DNA from 4 places in the Agromyces sp. GL_144 genome. Region 2 is predicted to be linked to each of the others. Evidence: predicted binding sites of a transcription regulator. Region 2 holds the regulator's gene; each other region holds the start of a gene.
The links. Region 2 encodes LexA, which represses DNA repair genes until DNA is damaged. Its sites were predicted from a motif close to TCGAACANNTGTTCGA; they were not measured.

Region 1 (5,768 bases), 2.0 Mb from region 2:
AGTCGTTGTTCTGGATCGGGCGCTACATCGAGCGCAGCGACGGCACCGCGCGCATCCTCGACGTGCATCTGCAGTTGCTGCTCGAGGATCCGTGGATCGACGAGGACACCGCATGCCGCGCGCTGCTCTCGGTCATGGGCAGCGAGGCGCACCCCGAGGAGCCGCTCGGGCGTGACGAGGTGATCGCGTTGCTCGCGGTCGACCCGAAGCATCCGGCGTCGATCGCGCACTCGGTCGCGGCCGCGCGTGAGAACGCCCGGCGGGCCCGCGAGATCGTCTCGACCGAGCTGTGGGAGGCCTTGAACCACACGAATGCGCGCATGCCGCGCCGCGTCGCGAGCGACAAGACGCACGAGTTCTTCCGTTGGGTGCGCGACCGGTCGGCACTCGCGATCGGGGTCGTCGACTCGGCCACGAGCCGTGACGAGGCCTGGCACTTCTTCGCACTCGGGCGCGCGATCGAGCGCGCCGACATGACGGCGCGGCTGCTCGCGACCCGGTCGCTGACCGAGGCGAGCGGCCCGAGCTGGACCACGATCCTGCGCAGCTGCGGCGGGTACGAGGCGTACCTGCGCAGCTATCGCGGGATGCCCTCGAGCGAGTCGGCGGCGGAGTTCCTGCTGCTCGATCGGCTCTTCCCGCGGTCGATCATCTCGAGCGTCATCCGTGCAGAGGAGTCGCTGCGCGAGATCGACCCGCGCGCCGGTCGTGTCGGTGTGACCGACCAGGCGAGGCGACTGCTCGGGCAGATCCGCTCCGAGCTCGAGTACCGTCCGATCGCCGACATCCTCGTCGACCTGACCGGCAACATGGAGCATCTGCAGGCGGTGACGTCGTCGGCGAGCGAGGCGATCAGGGCACGGTACTTCCCGACGAGCGTCGTGCCGGTCTGGATCGGAGAGGTCTCATGAGTCGCATCCGCATCGTGCACCGCACGGGATTCACGTACGCCGAGCCGGCGACCGCGTCGTACAACGAGGCGCGCATGTTGCCGCATTCGGACGGGCACCAGTTCGTCATGCAGGCCGGGCTCGACATCCGGCCGGGCGCCAGCCAGCACTCGTACCTCGACTACTGGGGCACGCGTGTGTCGACGTTCGAGGTGCTCACCCCGCACCAGGAGCTCTCGGTCACGGCGACGAGCCTCGTCGAGGTGCACCCTCGGCCGCTGCCGCGCACCGAACTCTCTTGGGACGAGCTCGCGATCGCCGCGGCGTCGACCATCGCGCTCGTGGAGGCGAGCGGGCTGTCGGCCTCGACCGAGCCTCCTGAGGAGGTGCGCGCGCTCGCTGCGGAGATCCGCGACGAGATTCGGGGCGGCGGGAACGTCGGTGACGGTGTCGGTGACGGTGACGGTGACAGCGGCGGTGGCGGTGGCGGTGGCGGGAGCGGCAGCGTCGGTGAGACCGCGCTCGAGATCTGCCGGGCGGTCGGCGGCGCGATGGAGTACATGCCGGGAGTCACGGGCGTGCACTCGACGGCCGCCGAGGCGTGGGCCGAACGCCGGGGAGTGTGCCAGGACATCGCGCATGTCGCGCTCGGGGCGTTGCGCTCGGTGGGCATTCCGGCGCGGTACGTCTCGGGATACCTGCACCCCGACCCCGAGGCATCCGTCGGCCAGACCGTCGTCGGCGAATCGCATGCCTGGGTCGAATGGTTCGCGGGGGAGTGGCGCGGATACGACCCCACGAACCTCGTCGAGATCGGCGACCGGCACGTGCTCGTCGGTCGCGGTCGCGACTACAGCGACGTGCCACCGCTGCGCGGGGTGTACGCCGGGCCCGGGGCATCCGAACTGTTCGTCTCGGTCGAGATCACGCGCGTGGCTTGACCCTGCCCTGACATCTGATTCCGGCATTTCGCGATCGGAAGTCCGCGGGTGCCCGAGTCGACACTGCCGAGCGCCTGCCGCGCCTGCCATGATGTGCGCATGCCGACGTTCACCGATGCGCACGGGGTCCACATCCACTACCAGGCGTGGCGGGTCGAGGACCCGACCGCGATCGTGCAGCTCGCGCATGGCGTCGGCGAGCACATCGGGCGGTACGGCGAACTCGTCGAGGCGCTCAACGCCGCCGGGTACTCGGTCTGGGCCGATGATCACCGCGGCCACGGGCAGACCGGTTTCGAGCAGCACGGTGGGGAGCTCGATCGCATCGGCCGTCTCGGACCTGGCGGTCTGCGCGCCACGATCGACGCCGTGCACCAGTTCACCGGCGTCATCCGCGAGACCGAGGGCGACGAGGTGCCCCTCGTGCTGCTGGGGCATTCGTGGGGCTCGCTCATGGCGCAGATCATCTTGAACCGGCACCCGCTCGACTGCGACGCGGTCGTGCTCACGGGCACGGCCTACCGCACGCTCTTCGATATGAACGGCGGCGATCTCAACGCCCGTCATAAGAACCTCGGTCCGACGCCGGTCGAATGGCTGAGCCGAGACCCCGCGGTGGCGCCGGCCTTCATGGCCGACCCGTATACGACCGAGGTTCCGCTGCGGAAGCTCTTCGGCACGATCGATGCAATGCGGTTGCTCGGTCGACCGGCCCGTCGGTTGCCCGCCGAGCTGCCGCTGCTGATCATGGTCGGATCCGACGACACGCTCGGCGGCGAGATGAGCGCCGTGAAACTCGCGAAGTCGTATGCACGTCGATCGGGGCTGGTCGACGTGACCCTCGTCGTGTACGACGATGCCCGCCACGAGGTGTTCAACGAGACCAATCGCGACGAGGTGCGGAACGATCTCATCACGTGGCTCGACGAGCGGTTCGCGGTCGACTGAGTCGCGATTGCGGGGCGTCTGCCGGAATCTGGATTTCGGTCAGGGTGCGTGCCACGCACTTCTCGGGATTGCAGGAACTACTGAGGCGCAGTGTTCGCTTCAATGCATCGATTCTCTCGAACAAAGATTCGAAAGTCAAGGGAATGAACGGATAGCTCTGTCAAGTCGGAACGAGTGAGACTGACAGAATTCTCGGGCTGGCCGCCGGGCAGTTCTCCCACAGATATCGAATATATCTTCGAATCTGCGAGGAATCAGCGGTAGAATCGAGGTATGCGAAGCGACGGTTCAGCACCCCATCTCGGTGGTGATTCGGCGCATGCGTCGCGGTCCGTTGAGGGCGTCGAGGTTGCTGGCGAGGCGGCTGAATCGGCGACCGAATCGGCGGCTGAATCGGCGGCTGAATCGGCGGCTGGCCTGGTGGTGCGTTCGCCGTATGCGGTGGCGCAAGATCAGTTGGCGGGCCTGGTGGATGCGGTGGTGGGGGCGCAGCGGGTCGAGGCGATGCAGGCGTCGATGCGGGTGGATCTGATGTTCCTCGCGCTGGGTCACGCTTTGCGGGCTGAGGCGGTGTTCGTGGCGTCGTCGGTGTCGGGTTCGCGTCGTCGTGAGATGGCGCACCGCAGTGTCGTGGCGGAGTTGGCGACGGCGTTGCGGGTGTCCGAGCGCAGCATGCAACGTCAGGTCGATGAGGCGTGGACGTTGTCGACGTCGTTGCCGGCGACGTTGGCGGCGATGCGGGCCGGTGATCTGTCCCTGCAGCATGCGCGAGTCATCATCGAGCAGACCGCCGGCGTCGATGACGAGCACGGGGTGTTGTCCCGCCTCGATGAACGCCTCGCGCAGGCGGCCGTCACGGTGTCCGCGGCGACGTTGCGACGCAAGGCGCGAGCGCTTCGTGAAGAGCTGCTGGCCGAATCCCTCGCCGACCGGCATCGGGCGGCGCGGGCCACTCGTCGGGTCGAGCTCGAACCCGCGCGTGACGGCATGAGCTGGTTGCACCTGCTGCTGCCCGCGGCCGATGCCGCACTGATCGCCGACCGTCTCGACGGCACGGCACGGGTCGTGTTGGCCGGTGACGAAGCTTCCGGTGTCGCATATTCCACGGCTTCGGGTCACGTCGCACCCGATCAGGTGCGTGCCGATACCGCGCGCGATCTGCTGCTCTACGGGGCGTTGCCGTGCGGGGCGGCGTTGGCCGGCGCGGTCGCGTCGGTGCGTCCGAGCGTGCACGTCACGGTCCCGGTGCTCACTCTCCTCGCCTACCCGGCTGCGCGCACCGTTGCCGATGTGCCCGTCGGGCCGGCCGTGCTCGACGGGTACGGCCCCATCGATGACGACACCGCCCGCCGCCTCGCGGCCCACGCACCCTCGTTCACCCGGATCCTGACCCACCCCGTCACCGGTACCGTGCTCGACGTGGACCGCACCCGGTACCGTCCGCCGGCGGACCTGAAGCGGTGGCTCGAGGTCCGCGACGGGTCCTGCCGGTTCCCGGGCTGCAACCGTCGCGCGTCGCGCAGTGAGGTCGATCACACCCAAGACTGGGCGTACGGCAACACGACCGCGTTCGACAACCTCGCCCACCTCTGCACCGCACACCACCACCTCAAACACGAGACCTCCTGGGCGGTACGACACCATGCCGGCGGCGTCCTCGAATGGACCTCACCAAGCGGAAGCACCCACACCACACACCCCGAACACCACATCCCGGCCCATATCCCCACCGGCACCCCTGCAGAAACTCCGGTCGGCATCCCCACCGCACCACCCAGCCAAGCACCGCCCAGCCAAGCGCTGCACAGCCAAGCGCCACCCGGTCAGGTTCCACCCGGCGACGCTCCGCCGTTCTGAACGACGGCCGGTTCGGAGGGCTTCGGAAATCGAGATGCCGTCGTTCAGCACCCGATCCATTGCGCCGTCGACAGAAGTCCAGTAGTTTTTGAACATGTTCGAAACTGGCGCCGCCATCGCTCCAACGAAGAGCGAACGAACGCGAGCGGCCATTCGCGAGGCAGCGCTGGCATCGTTCCGCGAACGCGGATACGACGAGACCACCATGCGCCGCCTCGCGCAGGATGCGGGCGTCTCGCTGGGCAACGCCTACTACTACTTCCCGACCAAGCAGCATCTCGTGCAGGAGCTGTACCTCAGCGTGCAGCTCGAACATCGAGCCGCCGCACTGCCGTTGCTGCTCTCCTCCGGCGACGGTCTCGTCGAACGCCTCGGCATCGTCTTCCGAACAGGACTCGCCAAGCTGGCGCCGTTCCACGGCCTCGCGCCCGGATTCCTCTCGGCAGCCGTCTCGCCGACCTCGCCGATCAACCCGCTCTCGGCGGAATCGGAGCCCGCGCGCGACGTCGTGCTCGGCCTGTTCCGCGACGCGGTCTTCGGCGCGAAGCACTCGTTGCCCGCGGACTTCGAGGGCTCGCTGCCGACCGCCCTGTGGCTGGCGTACCTCCAGCTCGTCATGTTCTGGGTGTACGACACATCGCCAGGGCAGGAGCGAACCCTTCGCCTGCTCGACCGCGGACTCACGCTTCTGGGCCTTGCCCTGCCGCTCGCGCGCCTGCCGATGTTGCGAGCACCGATGCGTGAGCTCCTCGACCTGATCGGCGAGGTCCGGGCATGAGCGCGAGCGATCTCGACGCACGGTACGGGCGAATCGTGCGCACCCCCGAGCTGCCGATGGCCTTCACGTTCGGCGAGTTCGCGCGCGGAGCGGGCATCGCCTGGGCAGCCTTCCAAGTGCTCTTCCCCATCGGGTACGGCCTGGTGACCGCCATCGCCGCAATCGTCGCTTCGGCCGGTGGTGCGGACATCGACTCCGGACTCGGCATGGTCCTGCCCTGGATGTTCTTCGTCGGGCTGTACGCACTGCCGTGGTCGATCGGCGCCCTCATCCTCCTCGGAGCGCCGTTGGCATACGTGCTCGGATGGGCTCTCCGCCGGGTGCCGCGGCGCGCCGTCCACGTCATCGCCTTCG
Region 2 (5,768 bases):
TCGCTGCTGCACGTGCCGCACGACGTCGCCGACGAGCCCCACCTCGACCCCCGACTCGCGAGCTGGCTCGCCTTCGCCGACCAGAAGGTGGCCCAGGTCGCCGTGCTCGCGCGCGGCCTCGCCGAGGGGCGTGGCGCCATCGAGGGTGATCTCGACGAGGCATCCGCAGCCCTGGCCGATCGCGCGGGCGCACCCGGCGTGCGCGTGCCGGCCGTGCGCGACCGACTCTCGGCGCTCGGCGACCGCGACTTCTCGCGCGACTCGTACGACGAGCGGGTCGCGGCGCAGGCCTCGCTCGACCTGCCGGAGCTGCCCACCACGACCATCGGGTCGTTCCCGCAGACCGGCGAGATCCGGCGCGCCCGGGCGGGCCTCGTGAGCGGCGCCCTGTCGGCCGAGGCGTACACCGCGCAGATGCGCGAGGAGATCGAACGCGTCATCCGGCTGCAGGAGCGCATCGGCCTCGACGTGCTCGTGCACGGCGAACCCGAGCGCAACGACATGGTGCAGTACTTCGCCGAGCTCCTCGACGGCTTCGCCGTGACGGTGAACGGCTGGGTGCAGTCGTACGGTTCGCGGTGCACGCGTCCGTCGATCCTCTGGGGCGACGTCTCGCGGCCCGAGCCGATGACGGTCGAGTGGTCGGCGTACGCGCAGTCGCTCAGCGAGAAGCCCGTCAAGGGCATGCTCACCGGCCCGGTGACGATCCTCGCCTGGTCGTTCGTGCGCGACGACCAGCCGCTCGGCGACACGGCGCGCCAGGTCGCGCTCGCCCTGAGGGACGAGATCACCGACCTCGAGTCGGCCGGCATCCGCATCATCCAGGTCGACGAGCCCGCGCTGCGCGAGCTCCTGCCGCTGAAGCGCGCCGACCAGCCGGCGTACCTCGACTGGTCGGTCGGCTCGTTCCGCCTCGCGACGGCGGGAGCGGCATCCGCGACTCAGGTGCACACGCACCTCTGCTACTCGGAGTTCGGCGTCGTGATCGACGCGATCAAGAACCTCGACGCGGATGTCACCTCGATCGAAGCCGCCCGCAGCCGCATGGAGGTCGTCGACGACCTCGCGACGAGCGGGTTCGACCACGGCATCGGGCCGGGCGTCTACGACATCCACTCGCCGCGCGTGCCGAGCGTCGAGGAGGTCACCGCGCTGCTCGAGCGCGCGGTCGGCGAGATCCCGGCGACTCGGCTCTGGGTCAACCCCGACTGCGGCCTGAAGACGCGTGGGTACGACGAGACCGTGGCCTCGCTCGAGAACCTCGTCGCCGCGACGAACGAGGTGCGTGCACTCGCCGGTCGGGAGCCGGCCGCGGTCTAGCACCTTCACCCCGAAGAACGGCGGGCGACGCATCGGGTGTCGCCCGCCGTTCGCGGTTTCGGAGTGGCCGCGTGATCGGCTCGGGCCGGCCCACTCGGGACCGACCGGCTCAGACCGACCGGCTCAGAGCTCCCGGCTCAGACCGACCTGAGCACCGCGACGATCTTGCCGAGCACCTCGGCGGCGTCGCCGAGGATGGGCTCGAACGCACTGTTGCGCGGGAGCAGCCACGTGTGTCCGTCGCGCTGCCGGAACACCTTGACGGTCGCCTCGCCGTCGAGCATGGCCGCGACGATCTCGCCGTTCTCCGCGGTGCGCTGCGAGCGCACGACGACCCAGTCGCCGTCGCAGATCGCCGCATCGATCATGGAGTCGCCGACGACCTTCAGCATGAACAGCTCGCCCTTGCCGACGAGTTGCCTCGGCAGCGGGAAGACCTCGTCGATCTGCTGCTCGGCCGTGATGGGCACACCCGCGGCGATGCGGCCGACGAGCGGGACCATCGCGGCGTCGCCGACCGGGGTCGGGTCGCCGACGGACGGCGCCCGGGTGTCGAGACCGGGGAGCTCGATGAGCACCTCGAGGGCACGGGGCCGGTTCGGGTCGCGCCGGAGGTAGCCGGCGAGCTCGAGCTGATTGAGCTGATGGGTGACGCTCGACAGTGAGGACAACCCCACCGCATCGCCGATCTCGCGCATGCTCGGCGGGTAGCCGCGGTCGGCGACCGACCGCTGGATCGCCTCGAGGATCGAGATCTGCTTCGCGCTGAGGCTCTTGCGGCGTCGGCTGCGGCCGGACTCGCGCTGGTCGTCGAGTTCGGTGCTCATCGTCGCTCCTCTGGGTTGATGCACCGAACGGATGTCGGTGGTGTCTGTTCGAATGTCCTCGGACATTCGAAACTGTATCCGCCCCGCACTGGTGCGGCAAACATCCGTTCGAGTGTGTCGTGAGATCCGGCGTCGAATTCCATTCGAACGAGATCCTTGCGATGTTCGAAGTTCGAAGATATATTCGGAACAGAGTTTCGCATCCGGTCCTCCCGGCCGAGGGCCGGATGCGACTCGCTACAGGAGGTGCGAGATGAGCGCAGTGATGGTCGAAGCTGTTTCGGGCAGTGCCGTAGTGGGCGGTGCCGTGATGGGCGGCGGTTCGTACGCCGGCAACTCCGTCTCCGGCGGGTTCGATGCGTACGCCCTCAGCGGTGCCGTACGCAGCCGGCTCCGCCTCACCCGGCGTGGGCGGGTCGTGCTGACCACGCTCGCCGCGATCCCGGTCGCGGTGTTCGCCATCTCAATCGTGCTCGGCAGCGGGGGAGCCGCGGCCGACGTCGATGGGCCGTCGAACGTGGGCCTCTCCTACCTCACCGTCGCCGATGGCGAATCGCTCTGGCGCATCGCCGAGTCGATCGCTCCCGCCAGCGATCCGCGAGAGATCATCGACGAGATCATGCGCCTCAACGGGCTCGAGAGTTCGACCGTCCAGCCCGGCCAGCGACTCGCGCTGCCGGTCGCGCCGTAGGCGGTTTCGCCCGGTGTCGCGACGGTGACGGGCGATGCGGCCTGCTCGCTAGCATTGATCGGGTGACCACTCTCGACGACCTGCCCATCCGCGATGACCTTCGCGGCCGAAGCCCGTACGGAGCCCCGCAGAAGGCGGTCCCCGTCGCGCTCAACGTCAACGAGAACACGCATCCGATTCCCGAGGCCGTCGCCCACGACATCGTCGCTCGTGTCGCGGCCGCCATCCTCCACCTGAACCGGTATCCCGACCGCGAATTCTCCGAACTCCGGGCGGCATTCGCCTGCTACCTCGGTCACGGCCTCGACGCCGACCAGATCTGGGCCGCCAACGGTTCGAACGAAGTGCTGCAGCATGTGCTGCAGGCCTTCGGCGGTCCGGGGCGCACGGCGCTCGGCTTCGCGCCGACGTACTCGATGTACGGGCTGCTCTCCGCGGGCACCGGCACCGGCTGGGTCGAGGGCGGCCGTGACGCCGAGTTCGAGCTGAGCCCCGAAACCGCGGTCGCGGCCATCCGCGAGCACGACCCCGACATCGTGCTGCTCTGCTCGCCGAACAACCCCACGGGCACGCCGCTCCCGCACGAGACGATCACCGCCGTCGTCGATGCCGCGCGAGGCATCGTGGTGGTCGACGAGGCCTATCACGAGTTCGCCGATCCGGGCACGCCGAGCGCCCTCGACCTGCTCGAGGGCCGCCCTCGGCTCATCGTGTCGCGCACGATGAGCAAGGCGTTCGCCTTCGCGGGCGCGAGGGTCGGCTACCTCGCCGCCGACCCGGCGGTCGTCGATGCGCTCCGCCTCGTGCGACTGCCGTACCACCTCTCCGCGCTCACGCAGGCGGCCGCGCTGGCGGCCCTCTCGCACAGCGACGAGATGCTCGCGATGGTCGACGACATCCGCGGCCAGCGCGAACGCATCGTCGACGAGCTCGGGCGGCTCGGGTTCCACCCGTACCGCAGCGGCGCGAACTTCGTGCTCTTCGGCGGTGTCGATGACCCCCACGGCGTCTTCGAGGCGCTGCTCGCACGAGGCATCCTCATCCGAGACATCGGCCTGCCGGGGTGCCTGCGCGTGACGGCGGGCACCGAGACCGAGACCACGGCGTTCCTCGAGGCGATCGCCGAGTTCGCGCCGAACGTGGCGGCCGATCCAGGCTCGAACGCCGGCAACGGCGCCGTGAATAGGATGGACGCATGACCACTTCGAACGCGCCGCGCACGGCGCGGGTGCAGCGCGAGACGAGCGAGTCGAGCATCGATCTCTCGATCGACCTCGACGGCACCGGTGCGAGCGACATCGAGACCTCGGTGCCGTTCTACGACCACCTGCTCACGGCGTTCGCGAAGCACTCCCTCACCGACCTCACCGTGCGGGCCACGGGCGACACGCACATCGACGTGCACCACACGGTCGAAGACGTGGGCATCGTGCTCGGTCAGGCGATCCGCCAGGCGCTCGGCGACAAGCGCGGCATCTCGCGCTACGGCGACGCCCTCGTGCCGCTCGACGAGGCGCTCGTGCAGGCCGTGGTCGATATCTCGGGGCGTCCGTACCTCGTGCACACGGGCGAGCCGGCCGGCTTCGAGTACCACCTCATCGGCGGCCACTTCACGGGGTCGATGGTGCGTCACGTCTTCGAGGCGATCACGTTCAACGCCGGCCTCACGGTGCACGTGAACGTGCTCGGCGGGCGCGACGCGCACCACATCGCCGAGGCCGAGTTCAAGGCGTTCGCACGGGCGTTCCGCCAGGCGAAGGCGTTCGATCCGCTGGTGTCGGGCATCCCGTCGACCAAGGGCGCCCTGTGACCCGTACGCGGCGCGTCGTGGTGCTCGACTACGGCTCGGGCAACGTGCACTCCGCGGCCAAGGCACTCGAGCGTGCCGGCGCAGAGGTCGAGGTCACGTCCGATCGCACGGCGGCGCTCGAGGCCGATGGACTGCTCGTGCCCGGCGTGGGCGCGTTCAAGGCCGTCGTCGAGCAGCTCGAGGCGGTGCGCGGCGACGAGATCATCGACCGGCGGCTGGCCGGCGGCCGGCACGTGCTCGGCATCTGCGTGGGCATGCAGGTGCTCTTCGAGCACGGCGTCGAGCGCGGCAACGACACCGAGGGCCTCGGCGAGTGGCCGGGCACCGTCACCGAGCTCCCGGCCGAGGTGCTGCCGCACATGGGGTGGAACACGGTGCGGCCCGACGAGGGTTCCGTGCTCTTCGACGGCATCGCCGACGAGCGGTTCTACTTCGTGCACTCGTTCGCGGCGCAGCAGTGGACCCTCGACGTCATGCCGCCGTTCCCGAAGCCCCGGCTCACGTGGGCCGAGCACGGCGGCCCGTTCCTCGCCGCGGTCGAGAACGGACCGCTGTCGGCCACCCAGTTCCACCCCGAGAAGTCGGCCGACGCCGGCATCCGCCTGCTCTCGAACTGGATCCGCTCGCTCGAGTGAGCGACCCGACGCGTCACACGATCCGAGCGCCACGCCGACCGGCGACTAGGATGCTGTGACTGTGCCGATGCCGCGGTTCTGCGGCGTCTGAAATTCTCCTAGGACAGTGATGAGTGAGTTCAACAAGACCCCCCGCCTCGTGCTGCTTCCCGCGGTCGACGTGGCGGGCGGCAAGGCCGTTCGCCTGACCAAGGGCGAAGCCGGTACCGAGACCAACTACGGCGACCCGATCGACGCGGCGGTCGACTGGGCCGACCAGGGCGCCGAGTGGATCCACCTCGTCGACCTCGACGCGGCGTTCGGCCGTGGCTCGAACGGTTCCATCCTCAAGAAGGCGATCCGCCAGGTGCGCGGCCGCGTGAACGTCGAGCTCTCGGGCGGCATCCGCGACGACGCCTCGCTCGAGCACGCGCTCGAGATCGGCGCCAAGCGCATCAACCTCGGCACCGCGGCGCTCGAGAACCCCGAGTGGGCCGCCTCGGTCA
Region 3 (5,768 bases), 1.4 Mb from region 2:
GCTCGGTCTCACGGCGCAGCCCGGCTCGGCGCGTGAGGCCGTCGAAGCTGCGGATCAGGATCACGAACGCCGCCGTGCCGACGGCGGCGACGTTGACGGCGAACGGGGCGTCGGCGAACCCTGCTCCGATCCAGGTCGCGGCCTGGCCGACGCCGAGGCCGGTGAGCACCCACGCGATCGCCGTGATGGATCCGGATCCGGCGCCGCCGACGAGCACCAGCGCCACGCACGGGATCGCGACGATCGAGTTGTTCGTGGTGCCGAGCGCGTACACCGGGTCCATCGCCAGCACGGTCAGGCCGACCGTCGCGGCCCCGCCGAGCACGAGGTAGACGAGCGTGGTGAGCACCGTGCGATGCAACGACACGAGCACGAGCAGCGCGGCCATGGCGGCTGCCAGCGACGCCGCGACCCACGACGACACCATGCCGGTCAGCGCCATCGCCACCGAGGTCAGGCCGCCCATGGCGAGGTACACCCATGCGCCGACGTGGCCGGCGTGCACGATGGCGCGCCCCACGGAGTCGCGCGAGAGGTCGCCGGGCAGCCCAAGCGTCATCGGCGTCCTCCGGGTTCAGCGCCGGTGCAATCGGGAAATGCACCGGTTCACCGGATTATGTCAGCTTCAGTGCTGCGGGGCGCAAGCCGTTGACGCGAACCGAACATCTGCGCAAGCGCGGCGATGCTGCGCGATCTGGCCGCGCCGCGGCATCCGCTCGGGGTCTGACGGGCCGGCAGGTCAGAACAGGGCGGCGGGGTCTGCCGGGAACGCGGCCTGCGGTGCGTGTCGCTCGAACCTCGTCGCCGCCGACCGGACTCCCCCGGTGACCGGGTCTTCTCTGCCGCGCTCGAGCCCGTGCGCGCGCACCAGCGGCGAGACTCGGGCGGCGAGCCACTTGCGGTACTCCTTGGGTGCGTAGCTGTTCTGGCCGTAGTACATCGAGCGGTACTGCTGCTCGAGTTCTGGGTGCTCGCGAGCCAGCCACTGCATGAACCACGTCTTGACTCCTGGCCGCAGATGCAGGGCCGAGTACACGACGCTCGTGGCGCCGGCCGCCTTGATCTGCCGCAGCGCCTCATCGAGGTGCGCCCGCGTGTCGGTGAGGTAGGGAAGGATCGGCATGAGGAACACGCTGCAGTCGAGCCCCGCCTCGCGCACGGCCGTGACCGTCGCCAGCCGCGCCTTCGTCGTGGGGGTGCCCGGTTCGATGGCCTGCTGCAGTTCGTCGTCGTACACGGCGATCGACATCGCGAGGTCGACGGGCACGAGCCCCGCGGCATCCGCGATCTGTGCAAGGTCGCGTCGCAGCAGCGTGCCCTTCGTGAGGATGCTGAACGGCGTGCCGCTCGACGCGAACGCGTCGATGATGCCCGGCATGAGCTTGTATCGCCCCTCGGCCCGCTGGTACGGATCGGTGTTCGTGCCGAGCGCGACGGGCTCGTGCCGCCACGACCGCTTCGCCAGTTCACCCGTGAGCACCTCGGCCACGTTCACCTTGACGATGATCTGCCGATCGAAGTCGTCGCCCGCGTCGAGGTCGAGGTAGGTGTGCGTCGGCCGGGCGAAGCAATTGTGGCTCACCACACCGTTTGCGATGAAGTCACCGGTGGTCGTGGTGATGTCCATCAACTCGCGCTCGCCGCCGAGCGGCTCGATCGAGACCACGCGAAGGTCGGCGCTGCTCTTGATCGCGGCCCCCGCGATCGCGAGCTTGCCCAACGTCGTGTCTGCGGCGGCAAGCCGAGTCGTGCTCGCCGACTCAGCCGAGATCTGGCTTCGGATGCCGGAGCGACCGAAGCCCATGAGCGAATTGCCGGTCGTCAGATATGGCCGCTGGCCTGGGCCGCTCATGGCGCCGGTGACGTGCTTCCAGCCGCGCTCGGTCAGGAACCGATGATCGCCGCTCGCGACCATCTGCGTGCCGTCGCCAAGCGTGATGCGGTAGGCGGGCTTGTACGTCGACCACTTCGCGAGCACCTTCGCCGGCGTGTAGCGGCGATAACGGCCTTCGACACGGGTCCCCAGAATCTCGTCGCCGACCTCGACCGCCCAGAGCGGCTTCTCGCGTCCATCGCTCATCGCGATCTGCGTGTCGGGGTCTATGCAATAGACGCAAGCATGGCTGCAGCCCCGGTAGGGGTTCACCGTCCAGGTGAAGGGCATCGACGAGGCGCCCGGCACGTGGTTCAGCGCCGACTTGGCGAGCACCTCGTGGAACGTGATGCCCGCGAACTCGGGCGTCTGCACCGACCGCACGAGATTGTTCAGCCGCGCGAGCCCGGGCAACGTGCCGGCCTGATCGACCCCGAGTTGCTGCCCGCTCCAACGCATACCTGCATTCGAACACATCTTCGAATCTCGGGCAAGCCGACGCGCCCATGGTCCCTGTCTCGTGCCTGCACGGCGTGACTCAGACACTGACCCCGCTGCAGCATCAGTGTCGGAGTCCGGCCGGGCTTCCGGCCGCCGAGGCCGTGCGACATCCCGGCCGTGCGTCGCCCCGGCGGTGCCGGCGTCGCCAACTCAGGACGCGCGAACGACACGCCGCACGGCATCGCGCGACACGCCGCCGACGGTCGCGATCTCCTGAATTCGCGACAGCTGTCGAGCGACGACGGATGCCACGAGCCGGCGCAGCACGACGCGAGAGGTCGGCTCGAGGCATCCGCTCGCTCGGGCGCTCGCCCTACGGCGCCTCGGGCAGCAGTTCGGCGATGAGCGCCTCGACGCGCGCGCGGATCTCGTCGCGGATCGGCCGCACCGCCTCGATGCCCTGCCCGGCGGGGTCGTCGAGCTCCCAGTCCTCGTAGCGCTTGCCGGGGAAGATCGGGCACGCGTCACCGCATCCCATCGTGATCACCACGTCGGACTCGCGCACCGCGTCGACCGTGAGGATCTTCGGCGTGTTGCCCGTGATGTCGACGCCGTGCTCGGCCATCGCCTCGACGGCGATCGGGTTGATCTCGTCCTTCGGCTCCGAGCCGGCCGAGCGCACCTCGATGCGGCCGTCGGCCAGCTCGCGCAGGTACCCGGCCGCCATCTGCGACCGCCCGGCATTGTGCACGCAGACGAACAGCACGCTCGGGGTCTCGTTCATGTCGGCGGTCTCCCTCTCGGTCATGCGCAGCAGCTCTGCGCGGATGCGGTTCCGCATGCGGATGCGGTTCCGGATGCGGATGCGGTTCCGGTCGAGCACACGCCGGTCGCCGGGAGCACGAGCTCGACCTTCGACGCCGAGTCCAGGTCGCCCGCGAGCCAGGCCGCGACGGACCGCACCTGCTCGTACCCGGTGGCCAGCAGGAACGTCGGCGCACGTCCATAGGATTTCATGCCGACGATGAAGAATCCGTGCTCCGGATGCCGCAGCTCGGCGAACCCGTGCGGTTCGACGGTGCCGCAGGAGTGCAGGTTCGGATCGATGAGCGGGGCGAGCCGCGCGGGCGCCTCGACGACCTCGTCGAGGTCGAGCCGGATCTCGCGCAACGGCTCGAGGTCGGGGCGGAAGCCCGTCGCGTTGACCACGAGGTCGGTCGCGTGCGTGACGAGCTCGCCGTCGCGGTGACCGACGAGTTCGACGCCGTCGCCGGCCTCGCCGGTCTCGCCGGCCTCGCCGGCCTCGCCTGCCTCGCCGGTTCGGCGTGCCCGCACGATCTCGAACCGATCGACGACCCGTACGTCGCCGCGGGCGACCGCGGCGGCCACGCGACCGCCCAACCTCGCGCGGTCGGCCAGCTCGTCATCGTCGGAGGAGGAGACGCGCGCAGCCTGCGCATTGCGGATGAGCCAGGTGACCGTCGTGCCCGGCTCCTCGCGAGCGAGCTGCACGAGCTTCACGAGGGTGTTGGCCGCCGAGTGCCCGGCGCCGACCACGGTCGTGTGCCGACCCGCGAAGCTCGCCCGGTCGCGACCGAGCACGTCGGGCAGGGCGGGGTGCACCCGATCGGCGATCTCGGCGAGGCCGAGCAGCTCGAGCCCGGTGGAGCCCAGCGGATTCGGCGAGCGGTACGTGCCGGAGGCGTCGATGACGGCGCGGGCCTGGAGTTCCTCGAGTCCCTGCGAGGTTCGGACCCGGACCACGAACGGCGTGGCGGCCCGACCGGTGCTGCGCGTGCGGTCCATGCCGTCGCGCGAGACCGCGACGACCTCGACCCCCGTGCGGATGCGGGAGGAGATCGACGCCACGCGCGACAGCGGCAGCAGGTAGGCCTCGATCAGCTCGGCGCCGGTCGGCGCGAGATCGGGATCGGGCAGGCTCCAGCGCGGGCCGGCCGCGGCCACCACTCCGGCCTCGGCCTCGGCCTCGAGGAGCCGACGCGATGCCGGATCGACGAGATGCCGCCACGGCGAGAACAGGCGCGTATGGCCCCAGGCCTGCACGCTGTCGGCCACCCGGTCACCGGCCTCGAGCACGGTGAAGTCGATGCCGCGTTCGACGAAGTTCGCGGCGGCCGCCAACCCGATCGGGCCGGCCCCGATGATCACGACGGGCAGTGCCGCCGTCCGCTCGACGACCGGCACCCGCGGAGTCTCCAACAGCGTCACCATCTGCTCCCTCATATCGATGAACTTCGATGCCTTGAGTATGACCAGATCTATCGAAGCCTGTCAATATCGAATACTGTCGATGCATGACATTGCTCGAGCTCACCGACATCAGCGCGGCGACCTGCTGCGCACCGCTCGTGCGCGAGCCGCTCGGAGCCGACGACGCCGAGGCGCTCGCCGCCACGATGAAGGCCCTCGCCGACCCGACACGGCTCCGACTGCTCTCGATCGTCGCCGCGTCGGCCGACCAGGAGGCCTGCGTGTGCGACCTCATCGAGCCCGTCGGACTCAGCCAGCCCACCGTGTCGCATCACCTCAAGATCCTGACCAACGCCGGTTTCCTCAGCCGGAGCAAGCGCGGCACCTGGGCCTACTACCGGCTCGTGCCAGACGCCCTCGGCCGCGTCGCGGACCTGCTCGTCGCCGGCTGAACCCTGCTCTGCCGCTGACGGGCGTGGCAGCCGACGGGGCGTGGCAGCCGTGCGCAATTCAGGATGGAGCGGCGACACGCCGGCCTGCGTCGCTCCGCGGACGGCGCGTCGCACGCGCATCCTGATTTCGCTGCGCCGACCTCGGCTGAGCGGCGGATGCCACGACGAGTACGACGAGCGGATGCCACGACGAGCAGCTCCTCGTCGCGGCATCCGCTCGCCGAGCTCGAGCGTCAGGCCGCGACCACCGCCCCGACCGGGCGGCCCGCGCCGAGCTCGTGCGTCAGGCCGCGACCACGGCCCCGACCGGGCGGCCCGCGGCGAGCTCGAGGGTCTCCCCCGCCCAGCGCCGCCGCAGCCACCGGTCGTGACTGGCGATCACGACCGCGCCGGGGTAGGTGCCGAGCGCCTCCTCGAGGTCGGTCGCGAGCGCGAGCGAGAGGTGGTTCGTCGGCTCGTCGAGCAGGAACACATGCGGCGGCCGCGCGATCACGAGCGCCAGCGCGAGCCGTCGCTGCTGCCCGACCGAGAGCGTGCCGACCGGGCGGTCGGCGTCGCGCGGGGCGATGAGCCCGAGCCCCGAGAGCGGCACCTGCTCCGCCCGCCGCGCACCCACGATGCGCTCGTAGACGCGCCGCGGCGAGGCATCCGGATCGGCGAAGCGCACGTCCTGCTCGAGCAGCTGCACGCGCAGGCCCTTGCGGCGCTGCACGGATCCGCGCTCGCATGCGAGCGAACCCGCGAGCACGTTCAGCAGGGTCGACTTGCCCGCCCCGTTCGCGCCCGTCACG
Region 4 (5,768 bases), 1.9 Mb from region 2:
GCGCGCCCTGCCCGAGACCTTCCGGGCCGACGCCTCGGCGGCGGCCGAGTCGGTCATCGTCGAGGCCGGCGGCTGGGGCATGCCCGCACTGCGCCCGCCCGGCGTCGAGCTGCTGCAGCGGGCGGTGGTCGAACGCCGTACCGTGCACTTCGACTACACGGCATGGGGAAAGCCCACGCGGGCGCGCACGGTGCATCCGCTCGGACTCATCGACAAGGGCGGAACCTGGTACCTCATCGCACGGCCGACGGATGCCTCGACCCGTGCGGATGCCGCGAGCGTTCCGGCGGCGGCATCCGGCTCGCCCGCGGCATCCGGAACCGCCTTTCGCAGTTACCGCGTGGATCGGCTCTCGCATGCGGTGCTGCTGGACGAGGGCTTCGAGCCGCCGGAGGGCTTCGACCTCGAGACGGCATGGGCCGAGGTCGGCGGCGAGGTCGGGCGTGCACGCGCACTCGCGACCGCGACCGTGCGCGTGCGGCGCGACGTGCTCGAGGAGTTCCGCGGATGGGTCGGCGGCACCGAGCTCGTCGCCGACGCCGGTCTGGACGCCGGGCCGGACGCCCCTCCGGCTTCTGCCGCCCACGTCCACGTGCGGGTCACCGCCCCGAGCGAGATCGCACTCGCCCGTCGCCTGACCGCGTGGGTCGAGGAGGTGGAGGTCGTCGAGCCGCAGGCGGTCCGAGACCGGCTCGCCGGGATCGGGGCGCGGCTCGTGGCGACGTACGGTTCGACTGGCGGCTCCGAGGTGCTCTCCGACCAACGGTGACGGGCGGTTGCCCACCCGACGCTGCTCGAACGCCGTTCCGTCAGCGGAGCAGGTCGTCGACGGTCGTGACCTCGGCGTAGCTGTCGCCGAGGGCAGCCATGAACGCCGCCTGCACCTGCGCCGCGGGAACGACCGTGTCGCCGAAGGTCAGGTCGGGGGCCGCGCACGCGTCGTGCGCGACGGTCACCGCGTAGCCGGCGTCGGCGGCCGCCCGCACGGTCGCGTCGACGCACATGCTCGACATCATGCCGACGATCACCACGCCGTCGCTGTCGCCGTCGTCGCCGTCGTCGCGGTCGCCGTCGTCGCCGGCGGCGCCGGCCTCGCGGAGCCGCTCATCGAGGTCGGTGCCGAGGAACGCGTTCGGATGCGCCTTGACGACGACGGGCTCGCCCTCGACGGGGGCGACGAGCGGATGGATCTCGACGCCGCGCGTTCCCGGCGCGAAGAATGCGGCGTCGGGGGAATCCCAGACGTGCTGCACATGCACGACGGGCCTGCCCGCCTCGCGGTGCGCGGCGAGCAGGCGCGCGGCGTTCGCGGCGGCCGCGTCGGGCCCGACCAGCGGGTGCGCGCCGCCGTCGAAGTAGTCGTTCTGGATGTCGATGATGACGAGCGTTCGGGTCACGCGCTCACCGTAGCGCGTTCGGGCGCGCCGCTTCTCGCGCGTCGTCGTTTCGCGAGGTGCCTGGCGATGAGATGCCCGGGCGCCTGGTTGCCTGCGCGCGGAGTGCGTTCATGGTCGAGGTGGGCAGGCGGAACGAACCAACTGCAGCCGTCTTCGATGAAGATCTGCCATCCGTCGGCATGCACGCGATGATGGTGGTGGCTGCAGAGCATGATGCCGTTCTCGAGCGAGGTCGTGCCGTTGTCGCGGCTCCACCAGAGCAGGTGATGCGCCTCGCTGTAGGCGGCCGACCGACCGCAGCCCGGCCAGGCGCACCCGCCGTCGCGTTCGACGAGGGCGAGCTTCTGCCCGCGGGTGAAGAGTCGCGCGGCGCGACCGAGGTCGAGCGCGGCGCACCCCTTGCCGATGAGCAGCGGCGTGATGCCTGCGCTGAGCGCCAACTCACGGGCCGAGAGCGCCGAGACGGGCATCTCGATGCCGTCGATCGTGGCGAACCCATCGCCGGAGACGAGCGCCTCGGCATCGATACGGGCGACCACGGTGACCCCGCGCAGCGCAGTCGGGGTATCGGAACAGCCGAGGGCATGACGCGCCAGATCGGCGAGGGCATCGGCGTTCAACTGCGGGATCGAGCGTTGGTCTGCGAACAGCTGATCGATGCTGGTGCCGATGCGGTCGCATCCGATGCCGACACGGTCTGCGGGTGCCGAGTCTGACGGTGCCGTGTGGTCGGCGGCTGTGTGATCGGCGGCTGTGTGATCGGCGGCCGAGTGGTCGGCGGCCGGGTGCTCGGCGCCATCGCGAGCGGCACGCAACTCGGCTGTGACGAGTGCCTCGACCGCCGTCTTGATCGGGGCGCCGTCGACGGGATCGAACGCGCCCTGCAGTCGGATCATGCCGAATCGGTCCTCCCAGATTCTCAGTGATCGCCGCTCTCGGAGCTCTTCTTCGCGCGGCTGCACGCCGTCGACGTCGAGATGCGCCTCGAGGTGCTTGACGAGGCGTGGGAGTCCGTCGGTGCAGATGACCGGGGCGCGGTCGACCAGGAGCTCTTCGGCGGCCTCGAGCTCGTCGGGCTCCGCATGCACAGCGAGTCGGTCGAGGAATGCACGGATCAGGTCGGCCGAACCGATGCAGACGGCTCCGGTGTCGAGAGCCGCCGCGAGCTGCGGATGCCTCGGCGGAAGCACTTCGCCGAGAAGGCTCGGGCGCCCTGCGGTCGCCTGCCCCACGCGAACGAGTCTGGCGGCGTCGGCGTACCTGCCGCCGGTCGTCTGCATGATCAATCGCTCGGCGCTCGCGAAGCCGTGCGTGCGAGCGACGTCGGCGCCGATGTCACCGCGCGAGCGATCGGCGAGTTCAGCCGCGCAACGAGTCTGAAGCGCGTCGACCTTGCGAGCGAGCGCCGCGAGGGCGTCGATGGTGCGGACCAGCCCGTCGTCACTCATCGCCCGAGCATCGGCATCTGCCGCGCGACCATCGGTCTCGGCATGCCTCGTGAGTGCACCGAGCCATGCCTCGGTCGCGCGTGCGGTGGCCTCTTCGAGAGGCTGCAGGGCGAGCGATTCGGGCATGTGTATAGTCTCTCATGTTCGAGGTGAAAATCGAAGATGTGTTCGAATATTGTGGATAAGAACGTACTTTCGAGGAGCGAGGATTCAAGATCGATCTTCGGGCAGTCGGCAGAACCGTCGTATGTATGTTCGAGTAAGGCGGAACTGACGCGCGCGTTCGTGCGAGAGTCGACGGCGGGCGGGGCGCGGGGCGGCGGAGGTGGAAGGGCTCCGGCAGGAGCACGGGTGATGAGAGGAGCGCGGCTCGCCGAAGGGCGAACTCGGCGAAGGGCGAACTCGGCGAAGGGCGAACTCGCCGAAGCGCGGCTCGCCGAAGCGCGAACTCGCCGAAGCGCGGCTCGCCGAAGCGCGAACTCGCCGAAGGGCGCGGGTGCGGGTGCAGTGCGAGGAATCCACCGGGCCGGTCGGTACGTCATATGACGTCCGGCGTCGTCCCGAGGCGCTTCGATGACCCTCCGATGACGCTCCGGCAGCGACCGCGCCGCGCAGTCCGTAGCGTGGTCGCCATGGGAATCGTTCTGACCGGGGCAACCGGATACATCGGCTCGGCCGTCCTCGAGGCGCTGCTCGCCGACGGACATGACGTGATCGCCGTGGTTCGCAGCGAATCGGCCGCCGAACGCGTGGCGACGACCGCAGCGACGACGACTGCAGCGACGACGACTGCAGCGACCGCAGCAGCGACAACCGCGGCAGCGACGGCGGCCACGCCGGCGTCAGGCGGGAGCCCGCGACCGCGCGCCGACACGTCCAGCAACGGCGACGTGACCGCGATCGTCGGAGACGTGACGGATGCCACGTGGTTCGCGGGCGTGCTCGCCGGTGCCGACGGCGCGATCCATGCGGCAGCGCCCGAGGCCGACGCCGAGGGCTTCAACGCCGCGGTGGTCGAGGCGGCGGTGCGCGCGTACGCGGGCACGGGCAAGCGGTTCGTCCTGACGAGCGGGGTCTGGGAGTACGGCGCCGGCGTGATCGACGACGACGTCGTCGGCGCACCGCCCGAGCTGACCGCGTGGCGCGTGCCGATCGAGCAGCGACTGCTCGACTCCGAGGTCGATGCGGTCGTCCTCGCCCCTGGCGTGGTCTACGGCCGTCGCCCGGGCCTCCTGAACCTCATCACCGAGGCGCCGACGAGCGCGGCAGGCGAGTTCATCCTGCTCGGCGACGGCGAACAGCACTGGTCGTTCGTGCACGTCGACGATCTCGCGCGGCTCTACGTGGTCGCGCTCACGCATCCCGCGGCATCCGGCCGTCTGGTCGGTGTCGACGGCTCGCCCGTGACCGTCCGCGCGATCGCCGAGGCTGCCGTCGTGGCATCCGGAGCCGCCGGAGCCACCGGCCCCACCGACCCCGACGCAGCCACCGGCCCCACCGGCGTCGTCACCGAATCGATCCAGGCGACCCGCGACCGGCTCGGCGCAGCTTTCGCCGACGCGCTGCTGCTGGACCAGGTCGCCGACGGCGCGAAGGCCAGGTCGCTCGGCTGGGTGCCCCTGCATCCGAGCGTGCTCGACGAGGTCGCGCGCCCGAGCGGTGCGAAGGTGCCGAACACGGCAGGCGAGTCGCGGGAGGACCCGGCCGCCTGAGCCGCATCCGCAGTTCGGCACGCAGACGAGCCCGGCCACCCGGCCACCCGGCCGGCGACCCCGCCGAGCCCGGCCACCTGGCCGGCGACCCAAACCAGCAACCTCGGCCACCCGCCCGGCGCACGCAGCGTCCGGGAACCGCTCAATCCGCGGATGCCGCGTACACGCGCTCCCCTTCGACGAAGGTCGCCAGCACCCGGGTCGCCCCGATCTCCGATGCGGGCCCGGCGAACGGGTCGCGGTCGAGCACGACGAGGTCGGCATACTTGCCGACCTCGATCGTGCCGGTGACCTCGTCGAGGTGGTTCACATAGGCGGATCCGGCCGTGTACGCCGTGAGCGAGGTGGCGAGGTCGATGGCCTGCTCGGGAAGGAACACGTCGAACTCCCCTTCCTCGTACCCGGGCGCCGAGACCCGGTTGACGGCCACGTGGATCGCCGCCATCGGGTTCGGCGTCGACACCGACCAGTCGCTGCCGGCGGCGAGCACCGCGCCCGAGCGCTGCAGGTCGCCGAACGGGTACTGCCAGGCGTCGCGCGGCGAGCCGAGGAACGGCAGCGTCAGCTCGACCATCTGCGGCTCGAGCGCGGCCCAGAGCGACTGCATGTTCGCCACGACGCCGAGCTCGCGGAATCGCGAGATGTCGTCGGGGTGCACGACCTGGATGTGCGCGATGTGGTGCCGGTGGTCGCTGCGCCCGTTCAGCGCGATGGCATGCGACACCGCGTCGAGGCATTCGCGCACGGCGCGGTCGCCGATCGCGTGGAAGTGCAGCTGGAACCCGAGCGCGTCGAGCCGGGCGGCAGCCGGAAGCAGCACCGCGGGGTCCACGAACGAGATGCCCGAGTTGTCCGTGAAGTGGCCGTGGCCGTCGCAGTACGGCTCGAGCATCGAGGCCGTGAAGTTCTCGGCGACGCCGTCCTGCATGATCTTGATGCTCGTCGCGGCGAACCGCCCGGCCCGGTAGGCGTCGCGCTTGGACACGAGCTCGTCGATCTGCTCGAGGCCGCGCAGGCGGTCCCACCAGATCGCGCCGACGACGCGTCCGGTCAGCTTGCCCGACGAGGCGGCGCGCACGTACGCGGGCCCGGGGTCGCCCGCATCACCGTAGGTGCCGACGATCGCGTCCTGCCACGCCGTGATGCCGTACGAGTGCAGGTACTCCTGGCCGAGCAGCAGCGCCTGCTCGAGCTCCTCGTCGGTCGTGCGC

Region 1: AC3IPY_RS01530 (HNH endonuclease signature motif containing protein) is a predicted target of LexA. The motif match lies at 3,006-3,021, and genes of this name have one in related genera.
Region 3: AC3IPY_RS05375 (Rv2578c family radical SAM protein) is a predicted target of LexA. The motif match lies at 2,341-2,356, and genes of this name have one in related genera.
Region 4: AC3IPY_RS03105 (HNH endonuclease signature motif containing protein) is a predicted target of LexA. The motif match lies at 3,002-3,017, and genes of this name have one in related genera.

Annotation. Positions count from the first base shown of each region.
Region 1 is NZ_CM174399.1:351,516-357,283, forward strand. It holds gene AC3IPY_RS01515 (alpha-E domain-containing protein) at 1-911, shown strand, start outside; gene AC3IPY_RS01520 (transglutaminase family protein) at 908-1,831, shown strand; gene AC3IPY_RS01525 (alpha/beta hydrolase) at 1,931-2,779, shown strand; gene AC3IPY_RS01530 (HNH endonuclease signature motif containing protein) at 3,053-4,636, shown strand; gene AC3IPY_RS01535 (TetR/AcrR family transcriptional regulator) at 4,731-5,414, shown strand; gene AC3IPY_RS01540 (hypothetical protein) at 5,411-5,768, shown strand, end outside.
Region 2 is NZ_CM174399.1:2,617,118-2,622,885, reverse strand. It holds gene metE (5-methyltetrahydropteroyltriglutamate--homocysteine S-methyltransferase) at 1-1,320, shown strand, start outside; gene lexA (transcriptional repressor LexA) at 1,458-2,147, opposite strand; gene AC3IPY_RS11995 (LysM peptidoglycan-binding domain-containing protein) at 2,401-2,838, shown strand; gene AC3IPY_RS11990 (histidinol-phosphate transaminase) at 2,901-4,037, shown strand; gene hisB (imidazoleglycerol-phosphate dehydratase HisB) at 4,034-4,648, shown strand; gene hisH (imidazole glycerol phosphate synthase subunit HisH) at 4,645-5,283, shown strand; gene priA (bifunctional 1-(5-phosphoribosyl)-5-((5-phosphoribosylamino)methylideneamino)imidazole-4-carboxamide isomerase/phosphoribosylanthranilate isomerase PriA) at 5,393-5,768, shown strand, end outside.
Region 3 is NZ_CM174399.1:1,197,319-1,203,086, reverse strand. It holds gene AC3IPY_RS05380 (sensor histidine kinase) at 1-559, opposite strand, end outside; gene AC3IPY_RS05375 (Rv2578c family radical SAM protein) at 740-2,332, opposite strand; gene AC3IPY_RS05370 (arsenate reductase ArsC) at 2,688-3,098, opposite strand; gene AC3IPY_RS05365 (FAD-dependent oxidoreductase) at 3,119-4,546, opposite strand; gene AC3IPY_RS05360 (metalloregulator ArsR/SmtB family transcription factor) at 4,630-4,977, shown strand; gene AC3IPY_RS05355 (ABC-F family ATP-binding cassette domain-containing protein) at 5,261-5,768, opposite strand, start outside.
Region 4 is NZ_CM174399.1:709,671-715,438, forward strand. It holds gene AC3IPY_RS03095 (helix-turn-helix transcriptional regulator) at 1-769, shown strand, start outside; gene AC3IPY_RS03100 (cysteine hydrolase family protein) at 810-1,397, opposite strand; gene AC3IPY_RS03105 (HNH endonuclease signature motif containing protein) at 1,394-2,971, opposite strand; gene AC3IPY_RS03110 (NAD-dependent epimerase/dehydratase family protein) at 3,478-4,557, shown strand; gene AC3IPY_RS03115 (amidohydrolase) at 4,700-5,768, opposite strand, start outside.